4 regions of the Marinomonas profundi genome follow, and region 3 is predicted to be linked to each of the others. Evidence: predicted binding sites of a transcription regulator. Region 3 holds the regulator's gene; each other region holds the start of a gene.

Region 1 (4,750 bases), 110 kb from region 3:
TTTTTCTCTTGCGCTTTTTTGTCGGCGAGACGTTTTTGCTCAGCTTCTTTAGCGACACGCTTTTTCTCTACTTCTTGAGCCGCCCGCTTTTGCTCGGCGGCATCTGCGAGACGCTTTTGTTCATTGGCTTGCTTTTGCGCTTCTGCTTGTTCTTTGGCTTGCTGAGCTTGAGCCAGCTGCTTTCGCTTCTCTTCTAAGGCTTTTCTTTCAGCTTGTTTTTTACGGCTCTGCTCGGCTTCTTTTCTTTTCTGCTCCGCTATGGCGGCTTGCTGTTTTGCGGCTCTTTCTGCCGATTCTCGCTGACCTATTATGGTTTGCGACACATCGACCACTGCCGCATTAACAATCATTGGCCTTTTGGGCTCTACGGGCTTATTGTCCGTAAAATTGACAGCCACCATTCCACCGACTATCACAACCGCATGCAGACCTATCGCTAAAAGCGAAGGGATACTGTAATTGTCACTGCGCAACCATTTCATTTAATTATTATCCGGTTCTGTAACCAAACCAACATTTGGCACCCCTGCACCTTGCAAGGCAACCATTAAACCAATGACATCCCCATAAGGAACATTTTTGTCGCCTCTAACCAGAACCGGCATTCTAGGGTTTTGATTTAGTATTTTTCTAACTCTATCCTGTAATTCCGTTAACGCAATGGCTTCTTGTTTCCCGCCAACATCTAAATAGAACTGTCCAGCGGCATCGACTGAAGCAATCATCGCATCGTTTTCGTTATCTTGTATCGGCGCAGCATTAGCGTTGGGAAGCTCTACATCCACCCCTTGCGTTAACATCGGCGCAGTGATCATAAAAATAACCAACAGCACCAGCATGACATCAATATATGGCACAACGTTTATTTCAGCCATTGGACGACGTTTATTTCTTCTTCTTGAGCGAGCCACTATACAGCGCCTCCCTCTCGAACATGTACCTTACGATGTAAGATACTGGTGAATTCATCAGCAAAATTTTCGTAACTAGAACTAAGCGATTCCACCGATGATGAAAATCGATTATAAGCAATAACCGCTGGAATGGCCGCAGCCAAGCCAATGGCCGTTGCGATTAATGCCTCTGCAATACCCGGAGCAACCGCCGCCAATGTAGCCTGCTGAACTTCAGCAAGCCCAATAAAGGAGTGCATAATCCCCCAAACCGTACCAAACAAGCCGATATAAGGACTGGTTGAGCCAACGGTTGCCAAAAACGACAAATGTTGATCTAACTTTTCTTCTTCTCGATAAAGTGCGACACGCATCGCTCGCTGAACCCCTTCCATTACCGCATCAGGGTCCACATTGTGATTTTGTCTTAATCGAGTAAATTCTTTTATTCCAGAAGTGAAAATCGTTTCCATCCCACCGCTTTTTCTACCTTCTTGCGTAAGCTTTCGATAAAGCTGGCTTAGATCAATACCGGACCAAAACTGCTCTTCAAAGGTAGAGCGAATTTTTCTTGCTTCTTTTAATACCCGAATTCGTTGAAATATTACAATCCATGAAAATACGGAAGCGGCTAGCAATATCAACATAACAAGTTGAACCACAAGACTAGCACTGGCGATAAGACCCCAAATTGACATTATTAACCTCTATTTAAAATCTGAAGGTAGTTGATAATTAAAATGTTCATAAGCACGCTTCGTGACCTGACGACCTCTTGGCGTTCTAATAATAAAACCTTGCTGAATCAAAAACGGCTCGATGACGTCTTCTATTGTATCTTTATCTTCCCCCAGCGCGGCAGAAACACTGTCTAACCCGACCGGTCGCCCGTCAAATTTTTCTATCATAGTCAACAACATACGCCTATCAAGATGGTCAAAACCTTCGGTATCTACACTTAACATATCTAGCGCACGTTGAGCAACCTTTTGTCCAATATGTTGCTCGCCACTAACTTGCGCAACATCCCTTACTCGACGCAATAATCGGTTGGCTATCCTGGGCGTTCCTCGTGACCTCCTGGCGACTTCAAAACAACCTGAATGATCAAGCTCCATGCCCATTTTTCCTGCAGATCTGGCAACAATGGTGGTCAATGACTCAACATCATAAAACTCTAACCGCTGCACGATCCCAAATCGATCGCGCAAAGGAGACGTTAACAAGCCTGCCCGCGTCGTTGCTCCGACAAGCGTAAAGGGAGGGAGTTCAATTTTAATTGATCTTGCCGCCGGTCCTTCGCCTATCATTATATCCAGCTGATAGTCTTCCATGGCTGGATATAATACTTCTTCAATAGCAGGGCTTAATCTATGTATTTCATCAATAAATAGAATATCACCTTCGTTTAAATTGGTTAGAAGGGCCGCTAAATCTCCCGCCCTTTCCAATACAGGCCCAGATGTTGTTCTTACCTCAGCCCCCATTTCATTGCCGATAATGTGGGCAAGGGTTGTTTTTCCTAAACCGGGGGGGCCAAATATCAAGGTATGATCAAGCGGCTCACTGCGCTGCCTTGCCGCTTCAATAAAAATCTCCATCTGCTCTCGCACAACGGGTTGACCAATATATTCAGCAAGTGCTTGCGGCCGTATTGCTCGATCCACTTGTCGATCATTGCCTTTAATTTCGGAAGAAATAATACGATCGTGTTCAATCATGCTTTATTGCCTCAGCATTCCTTTTAGCGCCGCTTTAATTACATCTTCGCTACTGGCAGCATCCACAGGAACCCCCGCAATCGCCTTAGCCGCTTCTTGAGGTTTATAGCCAAGTGAAATAAGCGCAGCCTCCGCCTCTTGCCTAGGGTCAGCCTGAACTTGACGCAATACGGTTGGCGTCGAAAACAAATCATTTTTCGCGGCTTGGCCAAGCTTGTCACGCAATTCAATAATCAGCCGCTCGGCGGTTTTTTTGCCGACGCCAGGAATGCGCGTAAGAGCCGATACATCAGACTCCTGAACGTTGTTGATTAATTCCTGTGACGACATGCTGGACAAAATAGCCAACGCCATTTTGGGGCCGATACCGTTTACCTTGATAAGAATACGGAACAGCGCACGCTCGCTCTTATCAATAAAACCATAAAGAGTGTGGGAATCTTCTTTGACTAACAAATGCGTATAAAGCGTTACTTGTCCGCCAACTTGAGGTAGGTCATAAATGGTGGTCATAGAGGCGCTGACTTCATACCCTATGCCGCCTACATCAACCAATAATTCTGGTGGTGTTTTTTCAACCAAAGTGCCGACAACTCGTCCGATCACATTGTTTTCCTTACATCTTGTTCTGTCCAGCGCTTAGAGGAGCGCCCCGCCCGTTTACCAATGCCATACTCTAAGCCGCCAGACGTGCGCGTATTAGCATGACACAAGGCGATCGCCAAGGCATCCGCAGCGTCTGCCTGAGGTTTAGAGGATAAATTAAGTAAAAGCTGCACCATCATTTGAACCTGTATTTTATCTGCGTTGCCGTTTCCGACGACAGATTGCTTGACCCGTCGAGCCGCATATTCATGCACCACCAATTCCTTCAGTGAAGCAGCAACAATAGCCGCCCCTCTAGCCTGCCCAAGCTTTAACGCTGAGTTGGCATTTTTTGCTAAAAATACTTCTTCAATGGCAAATTCATCAGGCTGGTATTCTTCTAATAAAGCAGAAACATGATTAAAAATATGCTTAAGCCGTACAGACAACGCCTCATCTGGCAGACGGATACAGCCACTATTAACGTACGTCGCTTTGCCATTTATCGCATCAACAATAGCAAAGCCCGTCACTCGAGAGCCTGGATCAATCGCTAAAATTCTGGTCGTGACCATAATTTTCTGTGCCTTGTATAGTTACTGTATATTTCAACAGCCCTTTACAAAGTATGCAATGCCAAAATACAAAAAAGACCGCTAATAAGCGGCCTTTTACGTTTTTCTTGCAATCCTTTAACATAACTTACTGTTTTAAAGTAAGTTTAATGGCAAAAGTTAAGACTCAACAACAGGCTTTCTGATGCGAATGTTTAATTCTTTCAATTGCTTCTCACTTACTTCACCTGGCGCTTGCGTTAATAGGCAAGTCGCACTTTGTGTTTTAGGGAAAGCAATCACGTCACGAATAGAGCTAGAGCCCGTCATTAACATTACCAAGCGATCTAAACCAAACGCCAAGCCGCCATGTGGTGGCGCACCAAATTTCAAGGCGTCTAACAAGAAACCGAATTTCTCTTCTTGCTCTTCTTTGCTGATATTCAGTAATTCAAAGACAGTTTCTTGCATAGAAGACTGGTGAATACGAATAGAACCACCGCCCAATTCAGTGCCATTCAGCACCATGTCATAAGCCTGAGAAAGCGCCATTAATGGGCTGGCTTTTAGATCTTCAGGCGAGCATGAAGGCGCTGTAAATGGATGGTGAATAGCCGTAATACCGCCATCACTTGTTTCTTCAAACATGGGGAAGTCAACAACCCACAGTGGCGCCCACTTGCAAGTATAAAGGTCTAAGTCTTCACCCAGTTTACAACGCAGTGCACCCAATGCTTCGTTAACTACTTTTGCAGAATCGGCACCGAAGAAAATCAAGTCACCGTCCTCTGCTTCAAGGCGCTCAAGCAAAGCAGCGCGAACCTCAACTGGCAAGAACTTAACAATAGGAGACTGCAAGCCTTCTTCAAGGTTAGATTTATCGTTTACCTTGATGTAAGCCAAACCTTTCGCGCCATAGATGGAAACAAATTTAGTGTAATCATCAATCTGCTTACGAGTTAGCGCATTCCCACCCGGTACTTTAAGGGCAGCAACA
Region 2 (4,750 bases), 1.4 Mb from region 3:
GCAATGCCGCCACTTATGCCCACATCGACTTCATCGAAGACCAGTGTTGGGATAATGGAGGTGTGGGCGGTGACGACTTGAATGCCTAAGCTGATGCGTGACAACTCACCACCTGACGCCACTTTGCGCAATGGCTGAGCTGGTTGCCCTGGGTTAGACGCTATCATGTATTCGATGTCTTCAAAGCCGTTTGCGGTGACTTGGTTTAATGGTTGGCATTGAATGAAAAAGCGCGCGTGGGGCATACCGAGCCCATGTATTTGCTCTTCGACTTTTTGTGCTAAGTCGTCTTTTGCTGTAATGCGTTTTTCCGTTAGAGTGGTGGCGAGTGCGGTGAGCTTTTCATAAGCTTGTTCTTCTTTTTCTTTCAGTGATTCTACGCTTTCTTCACTGCTTTGCAGGCTGTTAAGTTCGGCTTCCACACTTGCGCGTAAAGATAAAAGCCCTTCTGGCAGGGTTCTGTGTTTGCGAGCGGTATCGTAAATATCCGACAAACGGTGTTCCACATCAGTCAGGCGTTCTGGGTTTTGCTCTAAGGTGTCTTGGTAATGATGCAAGCTATCAGCCGCTTCCTGGGCTTGTATTAATGCCACATTCATCATTTCTAGGGCGTTGTCCAATTCCTTAGTCGCTGGACGAATCTGGCTGGCGCTGTTAATGGCTTGATGCAATAAAGAGCAAACATTGCCTTCGTCGCTGTCGATTAAGATTCCACTGGCTTGGTACGCTTTAAACTGGGAGTCTGCAATGTTGGATAAGAAGGCTTGCTCGTTTTCTAGTGCTTCGATTTCGCCTTCTTTGAGGTCCAGCTGTTGCAGCTCTTGAGCTTGATAAGACAGCAATTGGATTTTTGCATCTTGCTCGGAAGAGCGGTTCTGTAACGCAGAGAGCTCTTCTTTGAGCTGTCGCCACGCCGTATATTGTAGGCTCACTTTTTTACTCAAGTCAGTCAATTGACCGTAGGCATCAAGCTGCTGTCTTTGGGCGTTCTTTTTAAGCAACGATTGGTGCTCGTGCTGCCCGTGAATATCAACAAGGTGGCTACCCACTTCTTTAAGATCGTTTAATGTGCAAGGACGACCGTTAATATAGGCCTTAGAGCGCCCTTCTTTGCTAATCACACGGCGTAATATGCAATGTTGATCGTGTTCTAAATCTCTCTCTTCCAGCCACCTATGAACATGCGGATAATGTTGGATGTCAAAACTGGCACTGATGTCGGCTTTTTTTTCGCCATGACGAACAACCGCCGCGTCAGTTCGGTCACCCAAACAAAGCGACAGAGCATCCACCATAATGGATTTACCCGCGCCTGTTTCCCCTGAAATCACAGTCATGCCTTTGTGGAACTCCAACTCTAAGGATTCAACAATGGCGAAATTGGAAATAGCGATGCTGGTCAGCATAAAAGACTCCGAAAGAGAATATATTTTATATGGTTATTTATACAGTACTTGGTTGTTTTTTGACAAGTAGGAGAGCGATATTATTTTTTGAAAGAGGCTTAAACAGCAGCGATGTGGTGAGCATACGCTTGTTGTTTCAGTTTCATATGAATGGCAATTGTATTTCAAATGAAACCTTACTATCATCAAACTGAAATATTTTCTTTCTATAGTGGTTCTTTCTTTTCTAATAAAAACTCATTGTGAGGAACACGGAAATGCATAATTTGAAGTTGGTGTCGGTAGTGGTTGGGTTGTCTATGGCGAGCTCGGGCTTTGCGGCGACACAAATAGAGTGGTGGCACGCTATGGGTGGTGCCAATGGTGAGAAGGTTGATGAAATGGCGAAGGCCTTCAATGACTCTCAGAACGACTACGAGGTGAAGCCGGTCTATAAAGGCAATTATACCGAGACCATGACGTCGGCGATTGCGGCGTTTCGTGCTAAGCAGCAGCCTGCCATTGTGCAGGTATTTGAAGTGGGTACAGCCAGTATGATGGCGGCCCAAGGCGCGATTTATCCCGTGCATCAGTTGATGAAAGATTCAGGCCAAGCGTTTGATGAAAGCACCTATTTAAGCGCGGTAACGGGTTATTATTCGAACAGTGAAGGGCAGATGTTGTCTTTGCCGTTTAACAGCTCAACGCCTGTTTTGTATTACAACAAAGATTTGTTCAAAAAAGCCGGTATCAGCCAAGCGCCTAAAACCTGGCAAGACGTTGAAAGCGTGTCTAAAAAACTACTAGCGTCTGGGGTAACCTGTGGTTTTACCACGGCGTGGCAATCTTGGGTGCAGTTAGAAAACCTAAGTGCGCGTCATAACGTGCCGTTTGCCACGCTGGAAAATGGTTTTGGTGGCGTGAAAACCGAGCTTACCTTCAATGGTCCGTTGCAAGTGGCTCATGTAGAGAAAATGGGCGAATGGCAAAAGAACGGTATTTTTAGTTACTCGGGTCGAACCAACGACGGCGCGGCGAAGTTCTATAGCCAAGAATGCGCGATGTTTACCGAGTCTTCGGCGGGGCTTGCCGGTATCAAGCGAAATGCGACCTTTGACTTTGGTGTTGCTGAGCTGCCTTACTGGGAAGGCAAGGTAAAACAGCCGTCTAATACCATTATTGGTGGCGCGTCTTTATGGGTGTTGCAAGGCCATTCTAAAGAAGAATACAAAGGCGTGGCGTCTTTCCTAAGTTTCTTATCAAGTCCTTCTGTACAGGCCGACTGGCACCAGTTTTCAGGCTATTTGCCAATCACTAAAGCGGCGTATGATTTGACCAAGAAACAAGGTTTTTATGCGGCTAATTCAGGTACAGAAACGGGTGTGACCCAAATGACAACGGGTACGCCAACGGCTAATACCAAAGGGGTGCGCTTGGGTAACTTTGTACAAATTCGTGGCATCATCGATGAAGCGCTAGAGTCTGTATGGAGTGGCGATGTAAACGCTCAACGCGCGCTAAATACCGCGGTTGAACGTGGCAATGCGCAACTTCGCCGTTTTGAAAAAGCGAACAATTAAGTGTAATCAACGCCCTTGTGTATTAACGCATGAGGGCGTTTTTTTTACTTAGATAAAGGTGTTTTTTCATGTGTCGTTCTCTTTTGTCTGGATTGTCCGATGACAGTTACTTTTCCTCATAAAGTCTTACCTTGGCTGCTGTTGTTACCGCAGTTGTTGGTGACGGCGATTTTCTTTCTATGGCCTGCTGAGCAAGCGTTAGAGCAAGCGTTTTACCGAGAAGACGCGTTTGGCCTAAGTCGTGAATTTATTGGCCTAGAAAATTTTACCGATTTGTTTACCGATCCTTTGTATTACCAGTCGATGTTGACCACCTTGGTGTTCAGCTTTTCGGTGGCCATTGTCGGTATGTCCTTGGCGCTGTTGCTGGCGGTGATGGCGGATCGAATTATTCGCGGCAAGTTGGCTTATCAAACCTTGTTAATCTGGCCTTATGCCGTGGCGCCTGCGTTGGCGGGGGTCTTGTGGTGGATTTTATTTGATCCGAGCATGGGGCCGATCGCCCTGTGGTTGAAGTCGGCGGGTATTCATTGGAACCATTATTTAGATGGCAACCAAGCCATGATATTGGTGGTAATCGCCTCAACTTGGAAGCAAATCAGTTACAACTTCTTGTTCTTCCTTGCAGGATTGCAAGCCGTGCCGCGCTCGTTGATTGAAGCGGCGGCGATTGATGGTGCTAGCCCGTTCAAGCGCTTTTGGACCATTGTCTTTCCGCTTTTGTCGCCGACGACTTTTTTCTTGTTGGTGGTTAACCTTGTGTATGCCTTCTTTGAAACCTTCGGGGTGATCGATGCGACCACCAAGGGCGGCCCAGGACAAAGCACCACAACCTTGGTTTACAAAGTGTTTGATGACGGTTTTGTCGGTTTGGATCTGGGCGGATCGGCGGCGCAATCTGTGGTGTTAATGGCGATTGTTGGTCTAATGACGGTGATTCAGTTTCGTTTTATTGAGCGTAGGGTGCAGTACTCATGATCGAAAATCGACCTTGGTTAACTTTTGCCAGCCACGCGACCTTATTGACGGGGATTGCCTTGGTGGCTTTGCCTGTGTGGATGGCGCTGGTGGCGTCGACGCATCCGGCTTCGGCCTTTGGGGTTGGGCACATTCCTTTGTGGTTCGGTGATGCTGGCGCAGAAACATGGGGCACCGTGTTGTTTGAAAAAGCCGGCAACGGAGTGGAGACACCGGTTTGGTTTATGATGCTGAACTCTTTGATTATGGCGCTGGGGATTACCTTCGGCAAAATCGCCATATCATTGTTGTCGGCTTACGCCATTGTGTTCTTTCGTTTTCCGTTTCGTAACCTGTGCTTTTGGATCATTTTTATGACCCTAATGCTGCCAGTCGAGGTGCGGATTGTGCCAACTTACGAGGTGGTAGCGAATCTGGATTTGCTCAACAGTTACACCGGTTTAACCCTGCCATTGATTGCCAGTGCGACGGCGACGTTTTTGTTTCGCCAGTGTTTCTTGAGCATTCCGGGGGAGCTGGTGGAAGCGGCGCGAATGGACGGTGCCGGGCCGTGGCGGTTCTTTTTTGACATCTTGTTGCCGCTGTCCAGAACCAATATCGCGGCCTTGTTTGTGATCTTGTTTATTTACGGTTGGAATCAATATCTCTGGCCTTTGTTGATCACCACGGACGATGCTTATTACACCTTGGTAATGAGTATTAAGCGCATGCTGTCGGTGACCGATGGTGATATCGCGTGGAACCAGATTATGGCCACCACCTTATTGGCGATGTTGCCACCGGTTGCGGTGGTGATTGGCATGCAGA
Region 3 (4,750 bases):
ATTGGGGGTGACGACAGTCGCTATAAACGCGTTGTATTTAACGAAATCACCAAAAAAGCCATTAAAGCCGCTTTTGAAACACCCTCTGAACTAGACATGAATCGGGTGAACGCGCAACAAGCGCGACGCTTTCTGGATCGTGTGGTTGGCTTTATGGTGTCGCCTTTGCTTTGGTCAAAAGTGGCGAGAGGGCTTTCTGCCGGTCGAGTTCAGTCGGTTGCGGTGCGTCTGATCGTTGAACGCGAAAAAGAAATTCGTGCTTTTGTGCCAGATGAGTTCTGGGAACTGGATGCCATGTTGGCGACGCCATCGAAAGAGGTGATCAAGTTCGAAGCCGCAAAATATCAAGACAAAGAATATCGTCCTGTCAATAAAGCGCAATCTGACGAGCATCTTGCTCGTTTAGCCGGTGCCAAATATCTGGTTGATAGCCGAGAAGACAAGCCGACAAGCAGTAAACCATCGGCGCCTTTTATTACCTCTACGCTGCAGCAAGCGGCCAGTACGCGTTTGGGTTATGGCGTTAAGAAAACCATGATGCTGGCGCAGCGTTTATATGAAGGTGGTTATATAACGTATATGCGTACTGACTCGACCAATTTGAGTGTCGATGCAGTAGAAACGTTGAGAGGTTATATTCTTTCTAACTTTGGTGAAGCGTATATACCAGAAGAACCGATTCGCTATACCAGTAAAGAAGGCGCTCAAGAAGCTCACGAAGCCATCCGACCTTCGGATGTGAGTATTCGTGTGGATGACTTGCAAGGCATGGAAAAAGACGCTCACCGCTTATATGACTTGATTCGTAGTCAATTCATGGCGTGTCAAATGACTCCGGCGCTCTATACCTCTACAACGATTACCGTGACCAGTGGCGATTATGAGTTTAAGGCCAAGGGGCGTATTTTGCGTTTTGATGGTTACACTCGCGCCATGCAGACAGTAGCGAAAAAAGGCGAAGACAATATCTTGCCAGATGTAGGGCAAGGAGAATATCTGGATCTTAAAGAGTTGTTGCCTGAGCAGCATTTCACCAAACCTGTGGCGCGTTTTAGCGAAGCAAGCTTGGTTAAAGAACTTGAGAAGCGCGGCATTGGTCGTCCGTCGACATACGCTTCTATCATTTCTACGATTCAAGATCGTGGTTATGTGCGCGTTGAGAATCGTCGCTTTTACGCTGAAAAAATGGGCGATATTGTGACTGAGCGCTTGGTTGATAGCTTTAATTCTTTAATGAATTTCAGTTTTACAGCGCAAATGGAAGAGCAATTGGACGATATTGCGGAAGGCCATAAAGACTGGATTAAAACGCTGAATGCGTTTTATAAAGATTTCAGCTCCGTGCTTGCGAAAGCCGAGTCGCCAGATGGCGGCATGATGCTAAATGAGCCCACACCGACAGACATTGAGTGTCCAACCTGTTCTCGTCCGATGCAGATTCGTACCGCCAGTACGGGCGTCTTTATGTCTTGTTCTGGTTATGTGCTGCCACCGAAAGAGCGTTGTAAAGCAACGATTAACCTTGTTCGTGGCGATGAAGTGGTTGCGGTAGACGATGAAGAGGGCGAATCTAAAGCGCTCATCAATAAGCATCGCTGTAAAATCTGTGGCTCGGCTATGGACAGCTACTTGATGGATGAGCACCGCAAACTGCATGTTTGTGGTAATAATCCGGCTTGCTCTGGTTACGAAGTGGAAGCGGGTGCGTTTAAGATTAAAGGCTACGACGGTCCGACGCTTGAATGTGATAAGTGTGGCTCTGAAATGCAGCTCAAAACAGGTCGTTTTGGTAAGTATTTCGGTTGTACCAGCGATGACTGTAAAAACACCCGTAAACTGCTGAAAAGTGGTGAAGCCGCGCCGCCAAAAATGGATCCTGTGCCTATGCCTGATCTGGCGTGTCAAAAAGTAGAAGACCACTATGTGCTTCGAGATGGTGCCACTGGTTTGTTCTTGGCGGCCAGTCAATTCCCGCGTAAACGGGAAACTCGTGCGCCCTTGGTGGAAGAGTTATTGCCTTATATGGATCAAATCGATCCTAAGTATCACTTTTTTGCGAAAGCGCCCAGGAAAGATGCTGAAGGGCGCCCCGCTATTATTCGCTACAGCCGTAAGACAAAAGAGCAGTATGTCATGACGGAAGAAGAAGGCAAACCAACGGGCTGGAAGGCGTTTTATGTTGGTTCTAAGTGGGTGATCGAAGAGGGTAAGAAAAAATGAGCGGCGTCACCTTGGCGAGTTTGACCAATCAAAAGCTGGATACGGCAAGGCGTTTTATTCAGCAGAGTCAAGAGAGTGGCGAGGCATGGTTAAACGTTGGGCTGGAAAGTTCGGCTATTTTTCAATTAAGAAGTGCGTTAAATGGCTTGTTGAAAGAAGTGTCGACGGCTTATTCGCTGTCTGGCTCTCTGGATGTCGCTAACTTGCTGCTTGAAGCTGAAAAAAAACAGATAATGATTCCAGTATTAACCGAATTGGCGGACTTGCTTTCGCGCTCTGATTCTTGGTGTTTTCAGTTGAATCAGGCTTATTTGGTGCAGTTTGAATGTCGAGCTTCCGCCTCATCAGTCGTTCAAGGCGATAACCTGATTGGTCGTGGCAGTGATGCTGGCGCATCGGTGAGTTTGTATTTGGCGAAACTGATCGAATTGGTATTACGTTTTAGAGAAGAGTCATCAGAGTATTGAATATGAAAGAGTCCTACCTAGAGATTGTTGAGCTGGATAACGGCGATATTGTGCTGCGTCCAGCCAGTGAAAATGGTGAGGAAACCGTTCCGTTGGCAATATTGCAGATTCCAAATGATACCCGATCTTATTTAAAAGATCGCTATTTTGAATTAGCAAAATGCATGTTCCATGCCGGGGTTGATTTTGTTTACTCAGACGATTCGTTTTTTGATGAAGACTCAGAGTATCTTGATGAAGAAGAGTTTCGTCCTAAAATCTTGCATTAATTTTGTGGGTTTTGTGGCGTGGAATTAATGACCAATAAAAAAGCGACGCTTAGGCTTCGCTTTTTTATTGGTGATTTTGCTTGTTGGTTTTGACGTTTGTCTTGATGATCGAGCTCAAAAACATAGAACTCAAAGACCTTGTCGAATAACCCCAACGGATAAGCCTTCAATGGCAAAATCTTCGCTTTCAAGGTCGACGATGATGTCGTTGAATGCTTCATTTGCTGGAATAAGGCGGACAATATGGCCATTCTGTTCGAAGCGTTTAACCGTTACTTCATCGCCAATGCGGGCGACAACAATTTGCCCATTACGAACCTCAGTGGTTTTGTGTACGGCCAGCAAATCCCCCTCCATAATGCCAATGTCTTTCATGCTGGTGCCTGATACGGACAGAAAGTAGTCGGCTTGAGGAGAAAACATATTGGCGGGTATGTTCACGTGAGAAGCAATGTTCTCTTGCGCCAAAATAGGGTACCCTGCTGCCACTTTGCCGATGACAGGTAGGCCAAGGTCTTCTTTGGCTTCATCATTGGATGCACGGTCAACTAAGCGTATTCCTCGTGAGGCGCCAGACAGCATCTCTATTGCGCCTTTTTTACACAAGGCTTTGAGATGTTCTTCGGCCGCATTAGGGGATTTAAATCCTAGTCGACGGGCTATTTCTGCTCTCGTAGGTGGAAAACCAGTTTCACTGATAAATTCGCGAATGGTTTCTAGTACGTCAGATTGTCTTTTGGTCAATTTAATCATAGGGCATCTGGTTGTTTATACAGTAACTGTTATTATATACAGCATTCTTAACGATACTCAATGATATAAATGCTTTCAGACGAACTAAAAACACAAATTCAACTTGCATACCGAGCCTCTTTGGAGGCGAAGTCCCATAAACCAAGGGCTGGGCAGCGCCAGATGATTGGTGCGATTGCACGCACCTTGGGAAATATTAAACAAGGCTCAGAAGGTGAGCGACTGGATGAAAAACACGTTGCCGTGATTGAAGCCGGTACCGGCACGGGCAAAACCTTGTCGTATTGTCTTGCTGCCATTCCCATTGCGAAAGCGCGAGGCTTGAAATTAATCATTTCTACTGCAACCGTTGCTTTGCAAGAGCAGATTCTGCACAAAGAGTTGCCAGACCTGCTTGAGCATACCGATCTGGTTTTTAAGTACACGCTTGCTAAAGGGCGAGGGCGTTACCTGTGTTTGAATAATCTTGAGGGTTTTTTGAATTCTGAAGAGCAAGCCATGGATGACATGTTTGCGGGCCTTTTTGAGCAGCACCTCCATTCAGACGATGTTAATACCGTGCTTTACCAAGAGATGGATGCCGCCTTGCAAAAAGGCGACTGGGATGGCGACAAAGACAATTGGGCTGGCATCGTCCGTGACCAAGACTGGCGGCGCTTAACCACGGATCATCAGCAATGCACCAATCGTAATTGTGCGAATTATTCAGCTTGTCCGTTCTTTAAAGCGCGGGCAGAGATAGAAGTCGCCGATGTCATTGTGGCCAACCACGACTTGGTGTTGGCAGACTTGTCATTAGGCGGTGGCGCTATTTTGACGCCACCAAAAGACACTATTTATGTGTTTGATGAAGGCCATCACCTGCCTGACAAGGCGATTGGCCACTTTCGACATGAAGTGCGTTTGCAGCAAAGCATCACTTGGCTTCGTCAGCTGGAAAAAAACTTAGTCAACCTTAAGCAAGAGTTGACGAGTGAGGTGAGTTTGACGGGGAATTTATTGTTAAAAATCCCGCAGCAAATACAGAGTGTTGTGAATTTT
Region 4 (4,750 bases), 1.6 Mb from region 3:
GACGGTATTGCCTAAATCTCGGAGTCGAGTCAATGTGGCAATGAGTCGTTCGTTGTCGCGCTGGTGTAAGCCAATTGACGGTTCGTCAAGGATATACATAACACCAACCAGGCCGGCACCAATTTGGCTAGCAAGACGAATACGTTGCGCTTCGCCGCCAGAGAGTGAGTCGGCTTTGCGGTCCAGAGTGAGATATTCCAAGCCAACGTTGACTAGAAAGGTGAGGCGGTCACGAATTTCTTTAAGAATTTTCGAGGCGATTTCCCCGCGCGATCCCGGTAGTTCGAGCGCTTCAAAATACTTCAAGCATTCTGCGATGGGGTAGGTCACTACTTCCGGTAGGGTCTGCTCGGCAATAAAGACGTTGCGGGCAGATCGATTGAGTCGAGTGCCATGACAATCTGGGCAAGCTTGAATGCTGATGTACTGTGATAAGTCATCACGCACGCTGTCGGACTCGGTTTCGTGATAGCGGCGTTGTAGATTTGGGATAACACCTTCAAATGAATGAGAGCGCGTCATTTTATCGCCGCGTTCATTAATATAGATGAAATCTATTTTGTCTTTTTCGGAGCCTTGCAAAATACGTTTTTTGAATTCGCTAGGGATGTCTTTGTATTTCGACTCTATGTCAAATCCATAATGTTTTGCCAAGGCGCTCAGTTGTTGGTAGTAAAAAATACTGCGTCGACCCCAGCCGCGAATCGCGCCTTCTGCGAGAGTGAGCGTTTCATCTTGAATGATTCTATCCGGATCAAACATTTGGTGTGTGCCTAGCCCATCACAGGTTTGGCAAGCACCATTTGGATTGTTAAAAGAAAAAAGGCGAGGTTCTAATTCCGTTAAACTGTAGCCACAAACGGGACAGGCAAATTTACTAGAGAAAATATATTCTTCTTTTTCGTCGTCCATATTGATGACTTTGGCAATGCCATCCGATAAACCAAGGCAAGTTTCAAACGATTCGGCCAAGCGTAATTGCAGATCAGAACGCACTTTGAAACGGTCAATCACGACTTCGATAGTGTGCTTCTTATTCTTTTCTAATGTTGGCGCGTCGTCCAAGTCAACCACAATGCCATCGATTCGGGCACGGATGAAGCCCTTCGACAGCAAATCGCTAATAGTGTGTAAGTGCTCACCTTTTCGATCCTTAACGATGGGGGCAAGTAGCATCATCTTGGTTTCTTCTGGTAGCGATATAACTTTATCGACCATTTGTGATATGGTTTGTGCCTCTAATGGTTCGCCATGATCTGGGCAGCGAGGTTGTCCTGCACGGGCAAATAACAATCGTAGATAATCGTAGATTTCTGTTATTGTACCCACTGTTGATCTGGGGTTGTGAGAGGTGGATTTTTGCTCGATGGAAATCGCAGGGGAAAGACCTTCAATATGGTCTATGTCTGGTTTTTCCATCATGGATAAAAATTGTCTTGCGTAGGTCGAGAGCGATTCTACATAGCGACGCTGCCCTTCGGCGTATAAAGTATCGAAAGCGAGAGAGGATTTACCTGAGCCGGATAGGCCAGTAATCACCACAAGTTTGTTTCTTGGGATGTCTAGGTCCACATTTTTTAAATTGTGAGTGCGGGCCCCGCGTAGGGTAATGGTATCCATGAGTCTCCAATGTGAAGTCGATCAACAGAGTGAATCTGTGAGTAAATTAAATAACTGTCTATTTTTACAGTAGTTGAAATGGAGCTTCAACGGTATTTTCTGTAAAATTGACATCTTTTTCCCTAAGCCTCCATGTTAAACGGTTGTAACCTCTTTATGGATCTACTTGAGCGTCGTTCAGTTCTTGCTTTAGCGCTGATTTATTTATTCAGAATGTTAGGCCTGTTCCTTATTATGCCGGTTATCAGTGTGGCCGCTGATGGCTTAACTGGCGCGGATGCGGCGTTGATCGGGACAGCGATTGGTATTTATGGTCTGACTCAAGCGAGTTTGCAGATTCCAATGGGAATGTGGTCAGATAAAATCGGCCGCAAGCGCGTTATCGTCATTGGACTGTTGTTGTTTGCCGTGGGCAGTTTAATTTGTGCGAACGCAACGGACATAATGACACTGATATTCGGACGGGCGGTCCAGGGTGCGGGCGCTATTGCCAGTACCTTGATGGCATTATTAAGTGATGTGACGAGAGAGCAGAACCGTACCAAAGCCATGGCCATGGTGGGCATTAGTATTGGCGCTTCGTTTATGTTGTCTTTGGTATTGGGGCCCTGGATTTTTGCTTTAGTGGGGCTGTCGGGGCTTTTTTATCTGTCTTTTGCGCTCTCTTTACTGGGCATTGTCTTGATCATTTTTGCCGTGCCGAATATCGTTCAACATACTTTCCGACGCGATACGACACCCAGTATTCAGGCACTAGGTTTGGTGTTGAAAGATTCAAAATTGCGCTTCTTGAATGTCAGCGTCTTGTTATTGCACGCCAGCTTAACAGCGTTGTTTGTGACAGTGCCCAATTTGTTGATCCAGCAGTTTGATTTACCCTTGTCGCAGCATAGCTGGTTATACTTAGCCATCATGGGTTTTGCCTTCGCAGGTATGTTACCATTAGTGATTATTGCCGAATCAAAAGGTAAGACGAAAGACGTGCTGTTCGCCGTGCTGGTGCTGTTAGGCTTAAGCTCGATATTACTGCAATGGGCGCCCTACCTGTGGGTGTTTGGGGTCTTGTTATGGGTGTATTTTGTTGGCTTTAATTCACTGGAAGCGGTGTTGCCTTCTCTGCTTAGTAAGCTAGCACCGGTAGGTTATCGTGGCACGGCAATGGGGGTGTTTTCTACCCATCAGTTTATGGGGTCATTTTTGGGTGGTGTTGGTGGCGGTTGGCTGCTTCAGCATCATTCGAATAGCGGTGTCTTTTGGGTGGTCGGTGTGGTGTTCTTGGCTTGGGCACTTGTTTGTGTTGTCCAGCCGGCGCCTCGCCAGTTAAGCAGTCTGGCGTTTAGCCTGCCCAATATGACAGATGAAGAAGTAACGAAGTTGGCGGATCAACTTGCGCAAATCCAAGGAGTGGAAGGTATGCAATTTTTTAAAGATGAGCAAACGGCTTATCTGAAAGTCGATAAAAAAATATTAGACAAAGAGGCTCTGGTGCGTCTGGCACCGCAAGTGCGTCTTTAAGTAAAACACTATTCTATCTTTTAGTTGGAGAAGAACGTCATGGCACGTGGAATAAACAAAGTAATCTTGATTGGTAACGCAGGCAACGATGCCGAAGTGCGTTTTATGCCGTCTGGCGCCGCCGTTGCAAACGTTAACTTAGCAACAACAGAAAGCTGGCGTGATAAGCAAACGGGTCAAATGCAAGAGCGTACGGAATGGCATCGTGTCGCCTTTATGGACCGTGGTAACTTTCGTCTTGGTCAAATCGCTGGCGATTTTATTAAGAAAGGCTCTAAAGTCTACGTAGAAGGGTCGTTGCGTACTCGTGAGTGGGAAAAAGACGGCGTTAAACGCTACACCACAGAAATCGTTGCCAACGAAATGCAATTGCTAGACGGCCGTGGCGATAACGCGGGCCAGCAAGGCGGTGGTTACGATGCTCAACAAGGCGGCGGTTACGGCAGCGCGCCACAACAAGCCGCGCCTGCGCAAGGTGGATACGGCCAAGCACCTCAACAAGCCGCACCACAGCAGCACGCACCTCAAGGTGGTTTCAATCAGCCACAGGGCGGTTATGGACAGGCGTCACAGCAACCGGCTCACCAGCCAGCCGCTGCGCCACAACAGGCCGCGCCGCAGTCTTTCGGCAGCTGGGGTAACGCGCCACAGCAAGCACCGGCTCAACGCGCGCCACAGCAGCCAGCACCACAGCGCGCTCCAGCACCTGAGCCAAAACCTCAGCAAGCGCCAAACTTTGACGACTTCGACGATGACATCCCGTTCTAGCTTGTTAGCCCTTTGATACACAGGTGTTGACGTAATAAAGGCTCCTTTTAGGGGCCTTTATTGTTCTATAGTGGTGTGCTAAATAAGATGAGTAAATCAAAGAGGATGTAAGCTGTGGACGACGAAGATGAAACGTCTTTGTTCGCTCAAGAGGTGGCGGGCATTAAGCCACTGAAAAAAAGCGAAGTATATTTAGTTAAGAAAGGTCCTCAGGTCGATTTTTTGGTGCGCCAAAAGGCGGCGTTGATTGCGAAGGAGGCAGACAGAAATCATTTGTCGCAAGACTATGTGGAAAAGGTCGAGCCAAATGATGTGCTTGAATATAAGCGCTCTGGTGTGCAAGACGGTGTGTTTAAGCGTCTTAGGCAAGGTAAATATGGCATAGAAGCGCGTTTGGATTTGCATCGCCATACGGTGGCGCAAGCGCGAGAACAAGTGTACCAATTTGTTGATGACTGTATGCGTAATGATATTCGCGTCGCTATCATCGTACATGGCAAGGGCGACCGCACGCCAGATCCCGATAGCCAAGCGATGATTAAAAGTCATATTAATAAATGGCTGAGAGAGCTGGATGCTGTGATGGCGTTTCATAGCGCGCAACGGCATCATGGTGGTTTGGGGGCGGTGTATGTGTTGTTTAAGAAGACGGAAAAAGCGCGTTTGGACGATTGGGAAAAACACCAGAAGCGTTAATGCTTTGCTTCTATTGAAATGGGAGTATTCACGTTAGTTCGTGCAGTAAAAGCCATGTTTTTGCTATAATTCCGCCACTTTGCTGTCTTGGACTTATGTTGTCTTGAATGTGTCCAAGCTGCCCCAAAATATTATAATTATCGTATTCTAA

Evidence for each region. Region 3 encodes LexA, which represses DNA repair genes until DNA is damaged. Its sites were predicted from a motif close to TACTGTNTANNTANACAGTA; they were not measured.
Region 1: a site for LexA is predicted at 3,797-3,816, ahead of ruvC (crossover junction endodeoxyribonuclease RuvC). Genes of this name have one in related genera too.
Region 2: a site for LexA is predicted at 1,434-1,453, ahead of recN (DNA repair protein RecN). Genes of this name have one in related genera too.
Region 4: a site for LexA is predicted at 1,673-1,692, ahead of uvrA (excinuclease ABC subunit UvrA). Genes of this name have one in related genera too.

Annotation. Positions count from the first base shown of each region.
Region 1 is NZ_CP073013.1:3,467,029-3,471,778, forward strand. It holds gene tolA (cell envelope integrity protein TolA) at 1-482, opposite strand, end outside; gene tolR (protein TolR) at 483-911, opposite strand; gene tolQ (protein TolQ) at 911-1,591, opposite strand; gene ruvB (Holliday junction branch migration DNA helicase RuvB) at 1,601-2,614, opposite strand; gene ruvA (Holliday junction branch migration protein RuvA) at 2,618-3,220, opposite strand; gene ruvC (crossover junction endodeoxyribonuclease RuvC) at 3,217-3,774, opposite strand; gene aspS (aspartate--tRNA ligase) at 3,934-4,750, opposite strand, start outside.
Region 2 is NZ_CP073013.1:2,131,416-2,136,165, forward strand. It holds gene recN (DNA repair protein RecN) at 1-1,406, opposite strand, end outside; gene ugpB (sn-glycerol-3-phosphate ABC transporter substrate-binding protein UgpB) at 1,664-2,965, shown strand; gene ugpA (sn-glycerol-3-phosphate ABC transporter permease UgpA) at 3,065-3,943, shown strand; gene ugpE (sn-glycerol-3-phosphate ABC transporter permease UgpE) at 3,940-4,750, shown strand, end outside.
Region 3 is NZ_CP073013.1:3,574,461-3,579,210, reverse strand. It holds gene topA (type I DNA topoisomerase) at 1-2,220, shown strand, start outside; gene J8N69_RS16730 (DUF6586 family protein) at 2,217-2,687, shown strand; gene J8N69_RS16725 (hypothetical protein) at 2,690-2,956, shown strand; gene lexA (transcriptional repressor LexA) at 3,086-3,709, opposite strand; gene dinG (ATP-dependent DNA helicase DinG) at 3,779-4,750, shown strand, end outside.
Region 4 is NZ_CP073013.1:1,476,866-1,481,615, reverse strand. It holds gene uvrA (excinuclease ABC subunit UvrA) at 1-1,620, opposite strand, end outside; gene J8N69_RS06920 (MFS transporter) at 1,777-3,135, shown strand; gene ssb (single-stranded DNA-binding protein) at 3,175-3,903, shown strand; gene smrA (DNA endonuclease SmrA) at 4,018-4,599, shown strand.